One region of the Alteromonas sp. KUL150 genome, then DNA from elsewhere that is predicted to be linked to it. Evidence: predicted binding sites of a transcription regulator. Region 1 holds the regulator's gene; the other holds the start of a gene.
What was found. The regulator FNR, encoded in region 1, switches genes on or off when oxygen is low (the NO sensors DNR and NnrR bind a similar motif). The targets are predictions, from matches to a motif close to TTGATCTAGATCAA.
Positions count from the first base shown of each region.

Region 1 (10,040 bases):
CTTTTGGGCACTTATTTCTCTGTATATCTGGGCTGGTCCACACCACCTTCACTACACTGCCCTACCAGACTGGACTCAGTCACTCGGTATGGTGATGTCTATTATCTTATTCGTTCCATCTTGGGGTGGTATGATTAACGGTATCATGACGCTATCCGGCGCGTGGCATAAGCTTCGCACTGACCCAGTACTGCGTTTCCTAATTGTTTCATTGTCTTTCTACGGTATGTCTACCTTCGAAGGTCCAATGATGGCAATTAAAACCGTTAACGCTTTATCTCACTACACTGACTGGACAATTGGTCACGTACACTCTGGTGCACTAGGTTGGGTTGCAATGGTTTCAATTGGTTCAATTTACCACTTAATTCCAGTGCTATTCGGTCAGCGTGCAATGTACAGCACCAAGCTAGTTAACGTGCATTTCTGGTTAGCAACTATCGGTGTTGTTCTTTACATCGTAGCAATGTGGATGTCTGGTGTACTTCAGGGTCTAATGTGGCGTGCAGTAAATGCTGACGGTACGTTAACCTATAGCTTTGTTGAGTCATTAGAAGCGTCTAAGCCGTTCTACGTGGTTCGTTTCATTGGTGGTTGTTTCGTGGTAACGGGTATGCTTGTTATGGCATACAACACATGGAAAACCGTTCGTGCACCTAAAGGCAGTATCGCTGCAGATCCAGCGACTCAGCCAGCGTAGTAAAGGAGACGAATAATGAAAAACGCACATGAGTTAATTGAAAAGAACGTCGGTCTGTTAACGGTATTAATTCTTATCGCTATCAGCTTTGGTGCCATGGTGCAAATTACGCCGTTGATGTTTCAACAGCAAACCATGGAACCGGTAACAGGCTTACGTCCATATACCGCGCTTGAGCTTGAAGGCCGTGACATTTACATCCGTGAAGGTTGTGTAGGTTGTCACAGCCAGATGATTCGTCCATTCCGCGCAGAAACTGAACGTTATGGTCACTACAGCGTTGCTGGTGAGTCAGTATGGGAACACCCTTTCCTTTGGGGTTCTAAGCGTACTGGGCCTGACTTAGCACGTGTTGGTGGTCGTTACAGTGATGAATGGCACCGAGTTCACCTGCTTAATCCTCGTAACGTTGTACCAGAGTCGAATATGCCAGGGTTTCCTTGGCTTGCGGAAAACACGCTAAATGGCGAGTTAACAGCTAAAAAAATGGAAGTATTCCGTGGCTTTGGCGTTCCGTATACCGACGAAGATATCGCGGGTGCGAAAGCGGCAGTACAGGGTAAAACGGAAATGCAGGCCCTTATTGCTTACCTTCAGTCTCTTGGCACACATTTGAAATAATATGGATCAAGGAATTGTAGGCAGCATTTTTACTGTCATCGTCTTTGTAAGCTTCATCGGTGTTGTGTGGTGGGCGTTTAGCGGCCGCAACAAGAAGAAATTCGATGAAGCTGCAAATTTACCGTTTGCAGACGAAGAAAAAGAAAAATCAAAAGAAGATTAGCAGGAGTCTCGAACTCATGAGTATGTTTTGGACAATTTGGATTTCAGTGATAACCCTAGGGTTGATCATTGGTTGCTACTTCCTTCTGCGCTGGTGCCTGTCTAACAAGACCGGCGTAGCTGAAGGCGAGTCAATGGGGCACGAATTTGATGGTATTGAGGAGTTGAACAACCAACTTCCTCGCTGGTGGACAATTATGTTCTACATGACCATCGTTTGGGGCTTTTTATATCTAGCGCTTTATCCTGGCCTAGGTGCGTATGAAGGTATTTTGGGCTGGAAGAGCTCTAACCAAAATATTCAATCACTAGAAGAGTCTGTTCAAGCGCGTATCGACGCTAAAGAGCAAGGCTACCTAGTAGAATATGACCGTGAACTAGATTTCGCTGCCGAGAAGTTCGACCCGATCTTCGAAGCGTATGCACAAGTTCCTGTTGAAGAACTGGCTAAAGACCCAGAAGCAAATAAAGTAGGTCAGCGTTTGTTCCTACAAAATTGCTCTCAGTGTCACGGTTCTGATGCACGTGGTCAAAATGGCGGCTTCCCTAACCTAACCGATAACGATTGGTTATACGGCGGTTCAGGTGCGAAAATCGTTGAAACCCTTACGCTTGGTCGTAAGGCAGCAATGCCAGCATGGCTTGATGCGATGGGTGAAGACGGTATCGAAGAAGTGGTTAACTACGTACTTAGCCTAAGCGGTCGCGATGTGGACCCTCAGCTTGCAGAAGCGGGTAAAGCGCGTTTCGCAGCATGTGCGGCATGTCATGGTATGGATGGTAAAGGTAACCAAATGCTTGGGGCACCAAACCTTACCGATAATATCTGGCTTTACGGCGGCAGCCACAGAGCAGTTACAGAAACGCTTACTTATGGTCGTAACGGTGTAATGCCTTCATTCAAGAAAACCTTGGGTGAAGACAAAATTCACGTTGTTGCAGCGTACGTTTATAGCCTTTCAAATGATTAATGATTTAAATCATTAAATATCTTAGAAAGCCTCGTTACTACGAGGCTTTTTTTATGAGAAAATACAGCGATATACAAAGTGCTGTAGCGAGTGAAATTCAGACACTTTTATCTAATATTACTGACACTCTATTTGTGGGTACTACCTAACAGTGAAGCGTTTTAGGCAGTATTTATAAATATGTTGTTAGCGAATTAATCAAGAGTAAAAATTCTAATGAATAGACCCTGGTATAAAGAGTTCTGGCCTTGGTTCTTAATTGCCGTTCCAGTTATTACCCTGATCATGGGCGGTGTGTTGCTCAATCTTGCAATATCTACAGAAGATAGTCTGGTAATCGACGACTATTACAAAGAAGGTAAAGCAATCAACGCAAGTCTAGACAAAGAAGCCGTTGCAAAGCGTTTAAACATAACGTCGGACTTAACTATTACAGATGGCAGCATTGCCCTTGAATTTCACTCAGGTATTCCACAAGACGGAAACGCCGTTAAACTCAGTTTTTATCACGTGACGCTGGAAGATCGTGACGTAAGCGTATTGCTAAGCCGTGATGCCAACGGAATTTATCGCGGTTTTGTAGAAGAAAGTTTAGATGGTAAATGGCGAGTGTCGCTAACGCCAATTGACGAAAGTTGGAAAATTCAAAACACGATCTACCTTCCCCATGAGGGAAAAATAAAATTTAATCCGTAATGGCAGAGCACGATTGTTACCATTGTGGCTTGCCCATAGCGAACCACGACGAGGATAAGTTTAAAACGGTTATTTTAGGTCAGCAGCGCGACATGTGTTGCCCGGGCTGTTTAGCAGTGGCCGAAGCTATCGTATCGAATGGCCTTGAAGACTATTATCAGTTCAGAACTGAACCTGCTAAAAAGTCTGACGACGGCATTTTAGAAACCATCGATAAACTTAAGGTGTATGACGACCCCTCCCTGCAGGAGGAATTTGTTTTCGATGAAGGTCAAGATAAGCAGATACAGTTGACCCTTGAAGGTATTACTTGTGCGGCCTGTGGTTGGTTAATTGAAAAACAACTTTCGAAAGTAGAAGGCATAAAGCAAGTTGCGGTCAACGTTCAAGAGCGTCGCGCGCTAGTTACTTGGTCGCCACTGCAAATAAAGCTTAGCCAAATTCTTTCTACGCTGAAAAGAATAGGCTATGTAGGCTCGCCGTTTCATCCTGATGAACACGAGGCCAGCTATAAACGTGAGCAAAAAACCTTTCTGAAAAAGCTAGGGCTAGCGGGCATCATGACCATGCAGGTCATGATGTTAATGACAGGTCTCTACTTTGACTGGTTTGGTGCCATTGAGTTAGAAACCAGACAATATTTTTACTGGGTTGCGCTGACGCTAACAACCCCTGTTGTACTGTATTCTGGCAGCACTTTTTATATTGGAGCTGCCAAAGCGTTAAGCGCAAAAACGGTTAATATGGACGTTCCGGTTACGCTCGCCATTTTCGGTACTTACATTGCCGGAATACGCTCTACGGTTCTTGAACAAGGCGAAGTGTATTTTGAGTCTATCTGTATGTTCATTTTCCTGCTGTTACTCAGCCGGTTTTTGGAACATCGTAGCAGGCATCGCGCTGCGCAGATCTCCGCTAACATGATGCAATATGTCCCGGTTTCAGCCACGAAGTTAATGTCAGATGGCAGCGTTACCGAATGTCTAGCAAAACAACTACGAATAAACGACGTAGTACTGGTTAAACCCGGAGAGACAATTCCTATCGATGGCGTAGTAACCGAAGGTCATGCATCGGTTGACGAATCTATGCTTACCGGCGAGTTTAACCCCGTACGCAAAGAGAACAATAGCGTTGTTTACGGGGGTACGGTGTGTCAAGACGGCAGCCTAACTATTATCGTAACCCAAACCCTCAAAAACGCACTGGTAAACCAAATCGTCAGGCTCCAAGCAAGTGCAATGGCTAGCAAGCCAAAAGCTGCGCAAATAGCGGATAATTTTTCTCGATACTTCGTTACCGCCGTGCTGATGATCTCAGCGTTAACCTATGGATTTTGGTCGTTCCAAGGTAGCGACGATGCCTTTTGGATAACCATATCAGTGCTCGTTGCAACCTGCCCTTGCGCACTAGGTTTAGCCACACCATCAGCACTCACCTGTGCTATGGCAAAACTGAACAAGCAAGGTATTTTGATTAAACGCGCCGATGCCTTAGAGCAAATTACGGGCATTGATACCATTGCACTAGATAAAACAGGCACACTTACGCAAGGCAAATTCACCATTTCAAATGCTTGGTATGCTGACGGCGTAGATAGTGACACGGCACTCTCTATCGCACGCGCGCTCGAGTCGCGCTCTGAGCATCCCATAGCGAAAGCATTCACAGAGAATAATACCCTTGGCGATGATAGCGCATCCGATTACACCGTTTATAAGGTAGTCAATTTTACTGTAGCGCCCGGAGGCGGAATATGTGGCGAAATCAATGACACCATGTTTTCAATGGGCTCTGCTGCGTTTTGCGTTCACGAGTCACAGCAAGAATTCATTGAAGACTACCCTTCAGCTAACGTCTATCTCACTGTTAAAGGCCGTATTATGGCAGCGTTTGAAGTGCGAGATACGCTTCGTGCTGATACGCAAGAAACCCTCGATATCTTGGCAAAAAGCCATAGGCTTACAGTCTTAAGCGGCGATACACAAAAAAACGTGGACTCACTAACTGCGTCATTGCCAATCGAAACAGCCAAAGGTGGGCTTACACCAGAACTTAAATACGAAGCTGTTCAAGCTATGCAGCAAGCGGGAGCCAAAGTAATGATGATGGGGGACGGTATCAACGATGCACCTGTTCTTGCCAGTGCAGACGTGGCAATAGCGGTTGGCAATGCTACCGATGTTGCTAAGACAGCAGCAGATGTTATTTTGCTTGGCGATCAACTTTTATCTGTTCCAACGCTTATAAGCACTTCTCACCAAGTGAAGAAGAAAATAAGACAGAACATAGGCTGGTCTGTAGGATACAATGTTTTGATTCTGCCCTTCGCCGTGTCTGGGCTACTTTCTCCGTGGATGGCTGTTGTAGGTATGTCGTTAAGCAGTATTATTGTCGTTACAAACTCAACGCGACTTTTGAGCAAATAGCATGAGCATTATTTACGTATTAATTCCAATCGCCATCATTATTGTTGCTGTCGCTATTGTAATTTTCTTTTGGGCGGTAAAGACCAATCAGTTTGATGATTTAGACCGACAAGGCTACAGCATTCTTTTCGATGATGATTTGTCACCTGAAGAAAAAAAATTAGCAGAACAGCGCAAGCAGCTTCAAGAGAGCAAGGCAATCAAGAACAAAGAAGATAATGGACGGGATTAACTACTTCTCTGCTTTTCTTATCGGCTTGGCGGGCGGTGTTCATTGTGTGGGAATGTGTGGAGGGATCGTTGCGGCGCTCAGAATGGTCTCGCCAAAAGGCTCATCCGCTGTACCCTATACACTCGCTTACAACATGGGCCGGATTGCCAGCTATACGATTGCCGGTGCAATCACTGGCGCATTAGGAAAAATTGCGTCAGATTTCGTTCCCCTTGCCAGCTATGTCCTATCTCTTTTTAGCGGTGTTATGTTGCTTTTACTCGCTTGTTATTTAGGGAAATGGTGGACAGGCCTAACCCTTTTGGAAAGCGCAGGTAAAGGTCTATTTTCCAAACTTCAGCCTCTCTCTAAGCGGTTTTTACCGTTCAAAACCCCATTTAGCGCAATACCTTATGGCTTTATTTGGGGTTGGTTACCCTGCGGGCTTGTGTATTCAACCCTAACCTGGTCATTGGCCGCAGGCAACGCGTTACAAGGCGCGGGTATTATGTTTTTCTTTGGGTTGGGAACCTTACCCACCCTGCTTGCCGCCAGCGCAGGTAGTCAATATCTAGTGAGTACTTTTCAGCAAAGCGGCGTAAGACAACTTATTGCAAGTATAATGGCTATCTATGCTATTTATCTTATTCAGGGCGCAATCCTATAAAAAAATAGGTATTATTGTCGTGTATAAATTATAAAGAGCAGGTTTTATGAGCAAAGGAAGCCAATTTTCAATCCACTGTCAGAACTGTAGTTTCAGCCATCTCTGTCTGCCTGTTGCATTAAACAAGACAGAAATTGAGTCTTTAGACGACATCATTGAGCGTAAAAAACCGCTGCATAAAGGCGATACGCTTATTCAAACTGGCGATACATTTCGTTCGCTCTTTGCCGTAAGAACCGGTTCTTTCAAGTCGTTCGTTACCAACTCTGAAGGTGAGGAGCAAATTACAGGTTTTCATTTTCCCGGCGACATTATCGGCTTCGATGCGCTGCGCGAAAATAAGCACCAGAGCTACACTTCTGCATTAGAAACAGCGATGGTCTGTGAACTTCCCTATGAAATATTAGATGAAATGTCGGTTCAGTTTCCGAAACTGCGCCATCAGATAATGAGCTTCATGAGTGCAGAGATAAAGCAGGATCACGACATGATCATGCTTCTCAATAAACGAACAGCAGAAGAACGCTTACTCTATTTTATCTCCCACCTATCGCAAAGATTTGAGGAGCGAGGCTTTTCTCATCGTGAGTTTCATTTAACGATGACACGAAATGAGATTGGCAATTACCTCGGTTTAACGATAGAAACCATAAGCCGCCTGTTAAGTCGTTTCCAAAAAGAAAACATTATAAAGGTAGATGGCAAACTCATTACCATTCTAGATTTTGCACTGTTAGAAAATAAACTGTCTGCCCTTAACGGACCAAGTGTTGTATGTAGCGGCTAAGTTGTCTCTTTGTTTAAATCATTCAGGAACGCGCGTTATGCGCGTTTTTCATTTCCTTCATTTTTCTTACCCGCCCAAGCCCCCATAAATCGTCACACTAAAAATGCCTAAGAGAGTTGTAAATTCTTGACCCAAAACAACACGTTTTTTCAAATGTCGTTTATAGTTAGTGAAGATGGACTAGAAAAATAGCTTTATTTATCGTCACATCAAGCTGTGTGCTTACTGGAGGGTGTTATGATTGAATATAAACGAATTCTTGCCGTGGTAGATGCTGAACGGGACAACCAACCTGCTTTAAGTCGAGCCTATGAACTCGCGTCGAAAACAGGTGCAACAGTGACCGCAATGATGGTGGTCTACGATCTATCTTATGATATGACCACCATGCTAAGCCCAGATGAGCGCGAAGCCATGCGCGATGCAGTAACTAAAGAGCAAGGCAAGTGGCTTTCTGAGCAACTTAGGAAACAAGGCTTTGCTGATACCGATATTGTAGTTGAGTGGAACAACCGTGCTTTTGAGTCAATTATTTACTACACGCTTAACAACCAAATTGATCTAGTGGTAAAAGCGACAAAGAACCACGATGATTTAGCCTCTGTCATTTTCACACCAACAGACTGGCATTTAATGCGTAAGTGCCCTCGCCCAGTGTTATTGGTTAAAGAGCATGATTGGCCAGAAGGTGGTGAGATCATCGCAGCCGTAAACGTAGGAAGTGAAGACGACGAACATGCTGCGCTTAATGACAAGCTTACAATTATTGCAAACGATTATGCGGCCTTATTGAAAGGAAATGTGAATTTAGTCAACAGCTATCCTTCTACTCCACTAAACATTGCGATAGAAGTTCCGGAGTTCGACCCCGATACCTATCATGATGCGGTTAAAAATCACCATCAATCCGAAATGCGTCGCCATGCTCAACAATATGGCATTTCCGAAGAGAAATGCATTGTAAAAGAAGGTTTGCCCGAAAAAGTTATTCCCCACGTAGCCAAAACCATCGACGCTGAACTTGTTATCATCGGAACTGTAGGCCGCGTGGGCATTTCAGCCGCGCTTATCGGAAATACAGCAGAGCATGTGATCGACGAACTTAACTGTGACGTTTTGGCTATTAAGCCAGATGGCTTTGTTCCACCGCTTAAGGTACAAAATTAACGACACAACCATGGTTTAAAAAAGGCGCTTTATTGTATAATGCTTGCTTTATCACAAACCAAGCTAGTGAATTATGAGTTTAGGCACAAGCAGCGTTGAGCCATCTGCATTGAACGCTGCACAAAGTAAGCAAAAGTACAACTTCAACAAACTTCAAAAACGTCTTCGTCGCAACGTGGGTAAAGCCATTGCCGACTTTGGCATGATTGAGAATAATGACAAGGTGATGGTGTGTCTATCTGGTGGGAAAGACAGCTACACCATGCTCGATATTTTGATGTTTTTAAAGAAGATTGCGCCTATTCACTTCGATATCGTTGCGGTAAATCTTGACCAAAAACAGCCAGGTTTTCCAGAGCACATCCTGCCGGCTTATCTAGACGAAATTGGTGTTGAGTATAAAATCGTTGAAGAAGACACTTACTCAATTGTAAAAGATAAAATTCCCGAGGGAAAAACAACCTGTTCGCTGTGCTCACGATTACGTCGGGGCATTTTATATAGAACGGCTAAAGAACTTGGCGCAACTAAAATTGCGCTAGGTCACCACCGTGATGACATGCTAGAAACCTTTTTCCTCAACATGTTTCATGGTGGCAAACTTAAATCTATGCCCCCTAAATTGGTCAGCGATAACGGCGAGCACATCGTTATTCGCCCTTTAGCATACTGCACTGAAAAAGATATTGAAAAATATTCTCAGGCAGCAGCGTTTCCTATTATTCCTTGTAACCTTTGCGGCTCTCAAGAAAACCTGCAGCGTCAAAACATTAAAGCTATGCTTCAAGACTGGAATCGCAGGTTTCCTGGTCGTATCGAATCGATGTTTAGGGCACTTCAAAATGTGGCCCCCTCTCATTTAATAGACAGCAATCTTCACGACTTTAAATCTATTACAACCCAAGACGGCCCCGTTGAAGATGGCGACATAGGCTTTGATCAACCTTCTTTTTCCACTGAAAATACATCCTCGTTAAGTGATGATGAGCACACTATTGAAGTGGTAAATATTATGGAACCCAGATAAATGAAAATTGGACTTGCGTTAGGTGCCGGTGCTGCCAGGGGTTGGACGCACATAGGTATTATTCAAGCTTTAGAAAAGTTAGGCGTTAAAATTGACGTGGTAGCAGGATGCTCTATAGGTGCGTATGTTGGCGCCGCCTACGCAAGTGGCAAGCTGGAAGGGCTTAAAGAATGGGCATGCTCTCTTAGCGATTGGCAAGTACTTGCCTTGATGGGTGTTGGCCTAAGACGCGGCGGTATTGCAAGCGGTCAAAAGGTGTTTGATAAGCTAGCAAATGAGTTTTGTGAATCTTCATACGAGGCAATGCAAAAGCCGTTTGCTACCGTCGCTACCGATCTTTATACCGGCCGTGAAGTGGTATTTAATTCAGGCCCTATCGGCGATACCATTCAAGCCTCATGTGCAATCCCTGCCCTTTTTTCGCCCGTGGCCCACGGCGATAGGTGGTTAGTTGATGGGGCGGTTGTTAATCCGGTGCCCGTCAACTTATGTCGGCAATTAGGCGCAGACTTTGTGATTGCGGTTAATCTTAATGCTGATTTTCGCCCTATTCGTCTTGAAAAGTTGAGACAAGATCACGAAGAGAATGAGCGTAAAACCGA
Region 1 is NZ_BLIJ01000041.1:72,230-82,269, forward strand. Features, by position in the region: gene ccoN (cytochrome-c oxidase, cbb3-type subunit I) at 1-700, shown strand, start outside; gene ccoO (cytochrome-c oxidase, cbb3-type subunit II) at 716-1,321, shown strand; gene GVO62_RS10080 (cbb3-type cytochrome oxidase subunit 3) at 1,323-1,484, shown strand; gene ccoP (cytochrome-c oxidase, cbb3-type subunit III) at 1,501-2,454, shown strand; gene GVO62_RS10090 (FixH family protein) at 2,671-3,150, shown strand; gene GVO62_RS10095 (heavy metal translocating P-type ATPase) at 3,150-5,579, shown strand; gene ccoS (cbb3-type cytochrome oxidase assembly protein CcoS) at 5,581-5,811, shown strand; gene GVO62_RS10105 (sulfite exporter TauE/SafE family protein) at 5,798-6,457, shown strand; gene fnr (fumarate/nitrate reduction transcriptional regulator Fnr) at 6,504-7,244, shown strand; gene uspE (universal stress protein UspE) at 7,482-8,411, shown strand; gene ttcA (tRNA 2-thiocytidine(32) synthetase TtcA) at 8,485-9,438, shown strand; gene GVO62_RS10125 (patatin-like phospholipase family protein) at 9,439-10,040, shown strand, end outside.

Region 2 (10,040 bases), on a different contig from region 1:
TTTACCAGTTCAACAACTTCAACGACCTCGTTAACCTTGGCTTTTGTCAATAAAAGCAGCTGTTCTATTCTGTCAGTTTGCACTTTAATGTCAGATGAATATGAACTTACTTCTACTTCATCCATGACCTCATTGATAAGGCCCAATGTTTCTGTGTAGTCAGCAAGATATTTTTCATCATCGGTTAGCATGAAGCCTCGTTGACCAGATTCAATTCTGAGCACGGCAACATGTAACCTGTTTACCGCGTTAATTACGCGGTTGGTAGTGAAAAGTCTTGCTTCAAGGGCAGAAAGGTCATTTAAAGTATTTACCACATAAAAAGAATTAGCCGTTATCACAACAATGACAAAAACAACAATAATGATCCAACTGTAAACAGAAGACAGCACTTTAGAAATCATTTAACTAATCCGCAATGTTGTCACCCAAGTCTGAGGTCATTTCAGTAAGGGTGTGGCTGCAGTCTTTCGCACTGCTAATTATTTTGTCTAACGCCGCAATTGCCTTTTCAGGGGCGACGTCTCCGTTTAAAGCCATTTTTACAAGTTCAGCCTGCATTGAAATCCTGTTAAGCGGCTTGCGTGCATCGTGTACGAAAACACTTAGCTTCGAAAATTCCTCGCTAGTCATACCGAATACCTCTTTTTATTCGTCTTTACTTAAATCACCATAGGCATGAAGACGGTTATAAAGCGTTTTAGTGCTGATCCCCAGCATTTCGGCTGCGGTGGTTTTATTGCCGTTCACTTTTTCAAGCGTGGCATAAATGAGTTCTTTTTCTACGTCCTCTATTGTCCTACCTGCCTGTAGCGCAGGGGTAGTACTTTGCTTTTGCGCAAAAGGAGACTCAATCGTTTTAGGAAGCTCAATTTCACTTTTTTCTGGGTCACTCATGATGGCAGCACGGTGAACAAAATGTCTCAATTCGCGAACGTTACCCGGCCAGTCATAGGCTTGTAACGTTTCAAGTTGGCTATCTTCCCAACGATAAATCGAGCCATTGTCTTTGTTGAATTCAGCGATAAAGGTTTTAGCAAGCAGCGGTATATCTTCTTTGCGTTCACGTAGGGGAGGGATAGTAATAGGAAAAACAGCAAGCCTAAAATAAATATCTTCTCGAAGTACCTTACTTTGTGCAATTTCTTCCATAGTGCGGTTCGTAGCCGAAACAACACGACAATTAACCGGAATCGATTTGGTTCCGCCAACGCGAAGTACAACTTTGTTTTCCAATACCCGAAGCAAATTCGGCTGCATATCAATTGGCATTTCTGTAATTTCATCAAGGAAAAGTGTGCCGCCTTCCGCTTGCTCGAATACACCTTCTTTTCTGCCTACAGCACCCGTAAATGCCCCTTTTTCATGACCGAATAATTCGCTTCCAATTAGTTCTTTAGAAAACGCGCCACAGTTTGTAGCGATATAGGGGCCTTCACTTTCAGAGGCGCGATGGATTGCGGCAGCAACCACTTCTTTACCTACGCCACTTTCACCTAGCAGCATAACGTTTGCACTTGTTTTACTGACGCGAGCAATAAGCTTATACAAGTCTTTCATCACCGGCGATTCGCCGATAAGTAAGTCAAAATGCTTCTCTATTTTTGCTTCTTCTGGCTCTTTACTCTTCTTTTTCTGACTTAGAACTGCTTCAATTTCTTCTCGTTGAATAGGTTTAACGAGGTAATCAACAGTCGGCCCACAAAGCCCTTTTATAACGCTCTTTACAGAAGGGTGACCAGTTATTAATGTAACTCGTGGTCGCTTTGGAAGTGCGTCTAATTCATTAAACAGGTGAGCCCCGCTACCATCAGGCAGCATAAAATCTAGTAAAACGTGGTCAAAGGTTTCTTTTTTTAACCAATCTCGCGCTTCTTCTAGTGTTCCGGCAGTAAGTACTTCATGCCCCAAAAATTCAATAATGGTACAGGCAACTTCTGTGAATTCGGCGTCGTCATCAACTAAAAGTACGGTTAGCACGTGGATGTCCCTCTCTTCTATTCCTAATTGGAAAAACTTGGAATTTAATCAATATTATGGTTTTCATAGTTCAGTCATCGCAGCATTACGAAATTTGCTATCGAAAGCTAGACAACTGCATACGTCAATTCTTTATAACTAGGAAAGTTAACTCGGCAGACGAAACAACCCATTCAAACTAGACCGCGTTTGTTGAGTAGTAACCTTTGAAGCTATTCCTATATTTCTAATTTTTGTTATTCGCAAAAACGTTTTATAAAAAGTGAATTTGCAAAAAACATTCCCATGCGCGCGATAGTTGTATCAAGTACCCAATGGCACATTTTTCGCACAGCTTTCATCTAATCATTGTTCGCAATATGAAGTGCTTTGTCTCTAAAATGCGCTTTATATTAGATTTTTAGCGAGGAATTCGTCAAACAGCATACCAGTTCACAGGTAAAGTTAAATCAAAGGATTTGAAAATGTTGGGAAAAACAGCTGAAAGATCAATGACATTATATGAGCTTCTTGGAAGAATGCAGCCCAGAGCTCAACAAGATGTCTTTCATCTTGCTGATTTTTGGAGTGTCTTAGAAAAAAGAGGCTTCGGTCCAATGCTTGCCTTGCCTTCATTTATCGCTTGTACACCTATTGGAGCTATTCCAGGAGTGCCATCTATAACAGGTGTGACGATTTTACTTATCTCTTTGCAAATTTTACTCGGTCAACGTCACCCGTGGCTCCCAGAAAAAGTAATGGAATTACAATGTGACGCCGACCAACTTAGATCGATAGTTGAAAAAGCGAAACCTTATGCGGTACGTATCGATCGATTCTTAGTTCCTCGGTGCTTTTTTATGCGTCAAACGGTTTTTCGATCGTTAATTGCATTGAACTGTATGCTATGCGGTGCGGTAATGATGCCACTGGAACTCATTCCGTTTATGGGTTTAATTCCTGCGTTTGCTGTTTTGGTTATGGCAATAGGTATGGCCACTGACGATGGAGCAGTGGCTTTAGTTGGTGTGTCTGTTTCACTTCTAGGTTTTGTTTTAGGTTTTGAACAGCTCAGCGGCATCTTGAGCTAGTCAAGACGTTTAATCCGTACTACTGTCTATGATTAAGTCGGAGGTTGGAAGGTTCATCGTTTGATAACGTAATTCTCCGATAAAAGCGCGAGCCGCAGGACCAAGTGTGTCACCATCCTCAAAAGATAGATAAAGCAGCGCTTTTCTCAACGCAGCATTGTTGTCCAGCGGCAGGGGAACCAAGGTTCCGTCTTCAAGTTTGTCTTTAATAATAGCAATAGGCAACCACGCAAATCCTAAACCCTGCGCAATAACATCTACCGATGTCCTTACATGACTCACTGTCCACCGCTGTTCCGCTCCTAACCAGCCGACGTCAGCCTTACGTTCAGTTGATGAATCTCGAACCACAATCTGACGGTGAGCCTTTAAATCCTCTAACGTGAGTGTCCTACCCAACTGGTGTAACGGGTGGTGGGCGTGTGCGACGGCTACAAACTCGATCTCGCATAGATCTTCACTAAAACCATTTGGAAGGACGAAGGGCGAAATGCCCATATCCACCTTACCGCTGCTCAACAGAGAGTTTGCACCGCTCAATACGGTTTCCTCTAATTCAATACGCAACAAGGGATATTCGTCTGACACTTTTGCGAGAACGTTATATAGCAGTTCCGACGGAAATATTATATCGACAGCGATACGTAATGTAGTTTCTGTTCCAGCCTGAAGACTGCTTGCCACCGCTTCTAATTTGTGTGCCTCATCCAGCAAAAAACTAGCGCGACGATACATTAAATCGCCCTGCGGCGAGAGCTGTACTTTTCGTCCAATGTTTTCAAATAATCTGACACCGATAGCGTTTTCTAACTTTTGTACAGCATGATGAACACTTGACTGACTTTTATGTACTTCTACGGCGGCCTGATTAAAACCGCCTGCGTCGACAACGGCTTTGAACATTCGCCACTGTTCTAATGTGGATTTCAGCATGTATCGCTCTTTCTCTTTCTTTTCAGGCTTTTATATCACATGAGTTAATATTGAGTCATTTATCGCTAACTTCGTTAATTGTAGGCACTGAGCACGTTACAACAGATATATTTTCGTAACCTAATTTAGTTAGCTGCTCTGCCGCGAGCTTAGCGCGAACACCTGAGGCACAGTGAATGTAAAGGGGTGTGGATGCATCTTTGAATTGCTCAAGGGCTTTCATTTCGAGAACGCCACGGGGGATGTGTAATGCAGAACGAACGGGTTGCTCATTTGCCTCTGCGGCTTCCCTCACGTCAATTAATGTACCTCCATTATTTTCTAACTCATTAAACGCCTGTTCTGCCGTCACAGTTCTAAAGTTAACGTCGATATTTTCTAACCGAGTCTTGATGTCAATGAGCATTTGGTTTCCTTTAAGTTAAGCTGGTGAACAACGCATTAACGTTTATATTTGCAATTTAGGATAGCAGAACAAGAGTCTTGACTGAAATTCATCGTATAAAATAGCCAATCGGCAATTTGTTTTATACTTTAGTATAATAAAGGGGTAAATTAGCCCAGTTATTTTACAAAAAAGGAAGTGCTTATGTCCGAGGATATGGTTATAGGTTCAAACGCGATAATGGAACATGCCGCAGAAGCTGAAATTTTTCTCAAGCAGTTTGCAAACAAAACGCGCCTTATGGTGCTTTGCTCATTACTCGAAGAGGAAAAGTCGGTTACTGAACTTCTTGATGTTGTCGACGTGTCTCAGCCAGTAATATCACAGCATCTCGCCTTACTGCGAGAGTCAAAAATGGTAGCCACGCGTAGAGAGGGGCAAACTATCTTTTATCGTTTAGCTGATGAACGGGTTAAACGTTTGATAGCCTTAATGTTCGAATTTTTTTGCAAATGAAGTAAAAATTATCGTAAAAGACTCTCAAAACAATGTCCGTTTAAAGAAACGGACATTGAAAGAGAAAGGCATATCGCCTCATTTATATATTGCTATTAAGGTCACTGCATAGCGTTGCAATGTAACCATCTTCAGAAATCTTATCGTTATCCACTTCAGGTCGATTCATTAGTTCATCTTGGCTCAGATTCACGCTAACGTGATGAGCAGCCCAGTCGATGTTTTTGATATCACTAGGTAATAACGCTAAATGCTTCCCGCCAGGTAGCCAGTTGTTTGTATCAACCACCAGAAGTACGATTTTCCAACTGCGCGTATCAATAATAAAATTACTAATATGACCTACATTGTCAGATGTCGTAGCAACTTCATATCCTCCAACTTCTCCCACCGCGCGTAAATGATTTGATGTTTTTTGAGGGTGAACAGTATCGGACTCCTCGGCATGCTGTAGTTCAACTAACTCATCGGGGTGGGCAAATTCGCCCCAAGCTCCGGGGCCTATCCAGTAGTAACCGTAGCCAAAGTACTTAAAAAGGTTCTCTTCGTACTCGCGAGAGACAGGTTTATGCTCGTCAATTGAAGGGCTATTCTTGAGTGTATCGACAGTCATATTAATATGAACTGTTTCATCTTCACAGGCTAACTGCTTGACCGAAATAGGGGATATCACGACTTTGCGGCTGAGGGGGAGCCAGGTATTAGTGTCCGCCACTAGATAGCGAACGGTGAAGGTTTCATCATCAAAAAGGATGTCGCGAATACCGCCCACTTTGTCATCAAGTGCATGAATAGAAAAGTGAGTAAGCTGTTTCGAACTAATAACCATCGTTGCGCCTCCTTTGCATGGGCTGGTTTAATCAGAGCAATAAAACCTAACACGGGCTTTTTTGCTCATCTTTAATCTAAGTGTAGACATTCCTTAACGTTTCTCAATTTTGTTCTTTCCATAACTTGATTGAGATCATTTAAAGCTCAAACAAAAAAGCTCGCCATGGCGAGCTCTTTTGATCAGTCTATACTTTTTACGCAACGTCGAACTCGTCGTCTGAGTAGTCGTCATCGTAATCCGACTGATTACTTGCGCTACTGTGCAACGTATAAAAATGTTTTTTGCCTCTTGCAAGTCTGACGTACTTTGCCCACGCCTTCTCCATGTTATTGCTTGCTTCAACCTTACCACTAATAAAGTCAACAAAATGCGCTTCATCGTCACTTTCTGGTTTAAGTTCGCCACTCTCAAGTCCCAGCAGGGTTTTACCGTATGTGGTGAGAAGATCTGCTTCAGCAATGCTGAAGTCACCGGACTTACGAAATCCATAGGGAAACTTCAAACGGTCAATGTAAGGTTTTGCTGATGGTCTAATAGCTAAACTTTTCATAATGTACCCAACGTAATGTTTTGTTCAGCGCTCTTGTATGACAATTGAAAAGCAAGATAAAACAAAAGTTTTTTTTCTTATCAACAAAAAATTTTTAACTGAAGATAAATTCAAAAACTATGCGAGATAAAATAAGCGATAAATTGCTATTGGTGACTTGTAAAGTGATGTTCTCTTTCTTCTATTTTATTGAATAATAAAGAATATAACTTTTTCTGTTTTGTTTTTAGGTGATAGCAGATAAACGTTCTATCGATAGCTTTTGGTGACGGTAGATTTTTCAAAAACTACTCCATTTAGTCATCAAAAATTATTATCGCTACGATGATAAATTTTCGTTTTTCATTTTTACGCTTACGTTAATAATTAAGGTGTGTTAACAACTTAGAGAAAGCAATGAGCAAAGACTATCGTTACCAGCGTGAAGAATGGGACTCGGTAGAAGACGAAGGTTCTTACGCAAAGAAAACTAACGCTAAGCGTCAAAGCAGCGTCAAAGTTAAACAAAAGCGTGACCTACAACGTCGTGATAAACAGCGTCGTCTGCACCAAGAAGAATATTAATTCTACTAGTTGGTGAAAATTTGATTAAGCGTACCGTTTGTAGCGGTGCGCTTCTGTGCTTTTGTGTTTACTTGCCGTATCATCTATGTCAATTTAGACACACTTTGATTCGGTTGTACAACAAGCATGGACATACGCTTCCTTACCACCTTTATAGAGGTGGCCAAAACTCGTCACTTTGGTAAAGCCGCAGAAAATCTTTACCTCACACAATCTGCAGTCAGTGCACGTATAAAGCTTCTTGAAGAATACTTTCATACCACGTTGTTCATCAGGCAAAGAAATAGTATCCAGCTTACGCAATCCGGAGAAAAGCTCCTGCCTTATGCGAAACAGCTTTGTGCAACACTAAACGAGGCTAAACAGGAATTACAAATTCAGTCGTCTGAATATGTAGTATGTGGCGCCACGCAATTAGCCAGTGAACTGTTGTTACCCCAAATGTTGAGTCACTTGCATAATGCCTTTCCGGATTGGTCGGTCAAAGCGGAAGTGCTTACGCTTGACACCTTGTCTCGTCAAATGCACGAACGCGTTACAGATTTGTCTTTTTCTACCGAACCGTTAAAGTCAGAAGAAGTGAATAGCACAGTGTTGCTAGAGCATGAACTTGCTCTGTATAGAGTCGGAGAGGGACGGGAAACCATAGATGCCGCCGATTTTGTTGCCATCGACTGGGGCGCCAAAGCAAGAGACTGGCTACTTACGACCTATCCACAATTACGAGATGCTAAATTAAGAACAAACTCTTTGAATTTAGCGTTAAACAACCTTCAAAGCGAAGGCGGTGTTGCTGTTTTACCCACGAATGTTCAAACCCAATTACCTGAAAATGTAAATCTTACGAAAATTAAAGTATTGGAAAACGTATCACTGAAAGTATACGTACACAGCATGAAGCAAGTAAGAAGAGTAGGTCTAACAGAAATAATAGACAGTGTGTCCACTGCAAATTAATCGTTAATTAGACAATAACTCTGAATACACAGAATGTGGCAATCGAGCCAATTAAAACGAGAATTTTATGCCAAATATACATCCATTGTTAGAAAAAAGTGCTGCTCAGCGATTAGACGCCAGTTTAGCTATTATTAAAGCCGAACAACGATTATTCATTCTCAAAGATGAGCATGGATGTGTGATGCTAACTACGGATGAAGAGGATGGCGTACCAATTTGGCCTGAATCTGAACTTGCATTATTGTGGGCGACAGAGGATTGGGCTCACTGTGAGGCGATGGAGCTTACTACCCAAGAGTTTTTAACTAAATGGGTTCCGGGTATGACCCAAGATGAGCTTATGGTCATCGTGTGTCCTGTACCTGCCGAAGAAGGTGAGGTAATAACGCCTGAAGATTTTGCAGAGTATTTATAACCTGTGATCTCAGAAGCAGATGTGCCGGTAAACAATTATTAGGAATAAAAGGAGACAATATGTTTACTGAGCAACCCACGATGAATAGTCTGTTTAGTCAACTTGGCCTAGGAAGTTCAGACGAAGAAATCGCTGAATTTTTTGAAACACACCGAGGGCTGAATAAGAGTCAACATCTACATGAGGCTCCTTATTGGAACGAGAGTCAGTCTGCGTTTTTAAAGGATGCAATTGTTGAGGATGCAGCGTGGGCTGAAGTCATTGACCAGCTGAATGCCGAGTTACATGAGTAGTCGTGTTTTTGATATCAGAATTTATCCTCGCTAAGTAATCAAATTTAATTAAAGGTAGTGTTAATTTGTTGCAACCAACAGCGGACGACTTGTGGTTTGTTCCCCTAGGAGGGACCGGAGAGATTGGGATGAATCTCAATCTCTATGGCCACAATGGGCAGTGGCTGATGGTAGATTGCGGTGTCTCTTTTGATGAACCCTTGATACCGAGTTACAAAATCAAAAGTACTCATGGAGAAGGTAGCAAAGCAGGGATTACTCACCGAGTTGTCGCTCCCGACCCTTCTTTCATTGCTAGTCAAAAGGAGTCGCTGGCAGGTATTGTTATTACTCATGCTCACGAAGACCACGTAGGTGCAATCCCTTATCTATGGGAGAGATTTCAAAAGCCAATTTACACTACGCCTTTTACCGCTGAAGTACTCCGACGAAAACTCGCTAAAAGTAAATTGGCAAACCTTATTCCGATTGTTGAGGTTGACGCTGGCGATATCCGTCAAATTGGGCCATTTACAGTAAACTGGCTGGCGATTACCCACTCTCTGCCTGAGCCTTTTGCATTGAAAATATCCACACCAGTGGGGACCGTTCTACATACTGCTGATTGGAAAATTGATGCCAACCCTATTACCGGTACACCGTTTGACGTAAACCTTTACAAACAGCTTGGAAAAGAGAACATACTTGCGCTGGTAGGTGATTCTACTAACGCGACAAAACCTGGTTTCTCCATTTCCGAGCGCAACTGTTATGATGGATTACTCAGCACCATTTTACCCCTCAAAGGCAGGGTCGTTGTTGGATGCTTTGGTAGTAATATCGCGCGCCTTATTTCTTTAGCGAGGGTGGCGAAAAAAACGCAACGTTACATGGGGCTTTATGGGCGTTCACTATTAAACATGTACGGCATCGCTAAACAGCAGGGGATTTGGCCTGACGACTTGCCAATTGCCGATGCGCAACATCTCGGCTATTTACCGCCACATGAGGTGCTTGCTGTGGCTACGGGTAGCCAAGGCGAGAAAAATACGGCGCTTGCAAGGCTAGCTAAAGATAATCACCCCCATCTTCAGGTCGAGAAGGGCGATACGGTGCTGTTCTCTTCTATAGTGATCCCAGGCAACGAGAAAAGCGTTGAGCGTTTAAGTAAATCACTGACAGATAAAGGAGTGACAGTGATTCATAGTGAAGACAGTTCTCTACCGATTCACGCTAGCGGTCACCCTTGTGAAGAAGAGCTCAAGCTTATGTATCACTGGGTAAAACCGAAGATTTCTATTCCTGTTCATGGCGAACACCTCCATCTTTCTGCTCATGCCAACATTGCGAAAGAGAGCGGTGTTTTAAAACATTATGTGGGGCAAAATGGTGATTTATATAGGCTAGCACCACAGCCTAGTATTAGACGTCAAATTGTTCCAACAGGTCGTATTCCCGTTCAACAAGATTAATGGTACCGAGTCGTTTATATACCTAAACTTAAAATAAAGGTAAAACGTTTCACTCAATTCGTAAAATAAATATCTTTTTTATCAACGTGAT
Region 2 is NZ_BLIJ01000014.1:56,280-66,319, forward strand. Features, by position in the region: gene GVO62_RS02855 (sensor histidine kinase) at 1-404, opposite strand, end outside; gene GVO62_RS02860 (hypothetical protein) at 409-633, opposite strand; gene GVO62_RS02865 (sigma-54-dependent transcriptional regulator) at 649-1,980, opposite strand; gene GVO62_RS02870 (exopolysaccharide biosynthesis protein) at 2,445-3,050, shown strand; gene GVO62_RS02875 (LysR family transcriptional regulator) at 3,060-3,983, opposite strand; gene GVO62_RS02880 (rhodanese-like domain-containing protein) at 4,039-4,389, opposite strand; gene GVO62_RS02885 (ArsR/SmtB family transcription factor) at 4,573-4,884, shown strand; gene GVO62_RS02890 (PRC-barrel domain-containing protein) at 4,967-5,713, opposite strand; gene maoP (DUF413 domain-containing protein) at 5,910-6,266, opposite strand; gene GVO62_RS19320 (hypothetical protein) at 6,663-6,830, shown strand; gene GVO62_RS02900 (LysR family transcriptional regulator) at 6,957-7,787, shown strand; gene GVO62_RS02905 (DUF2750 domain-containing protein) at 7,855-8,205, shown strand; gene GVO62_RS02910 (DUF2789 domain-containing protein) at 8,265-8,498, shown strand; gene GVO62_RS02915 (ribonuclease J) at 8,564-9,949, shown strand.
Region 2: GVO62_RS02890 (PRC-barrel domain-containing protein) is a predicted target of FNR. The motif match lies at 5,839-5,852, and genes of this name have one in related genera.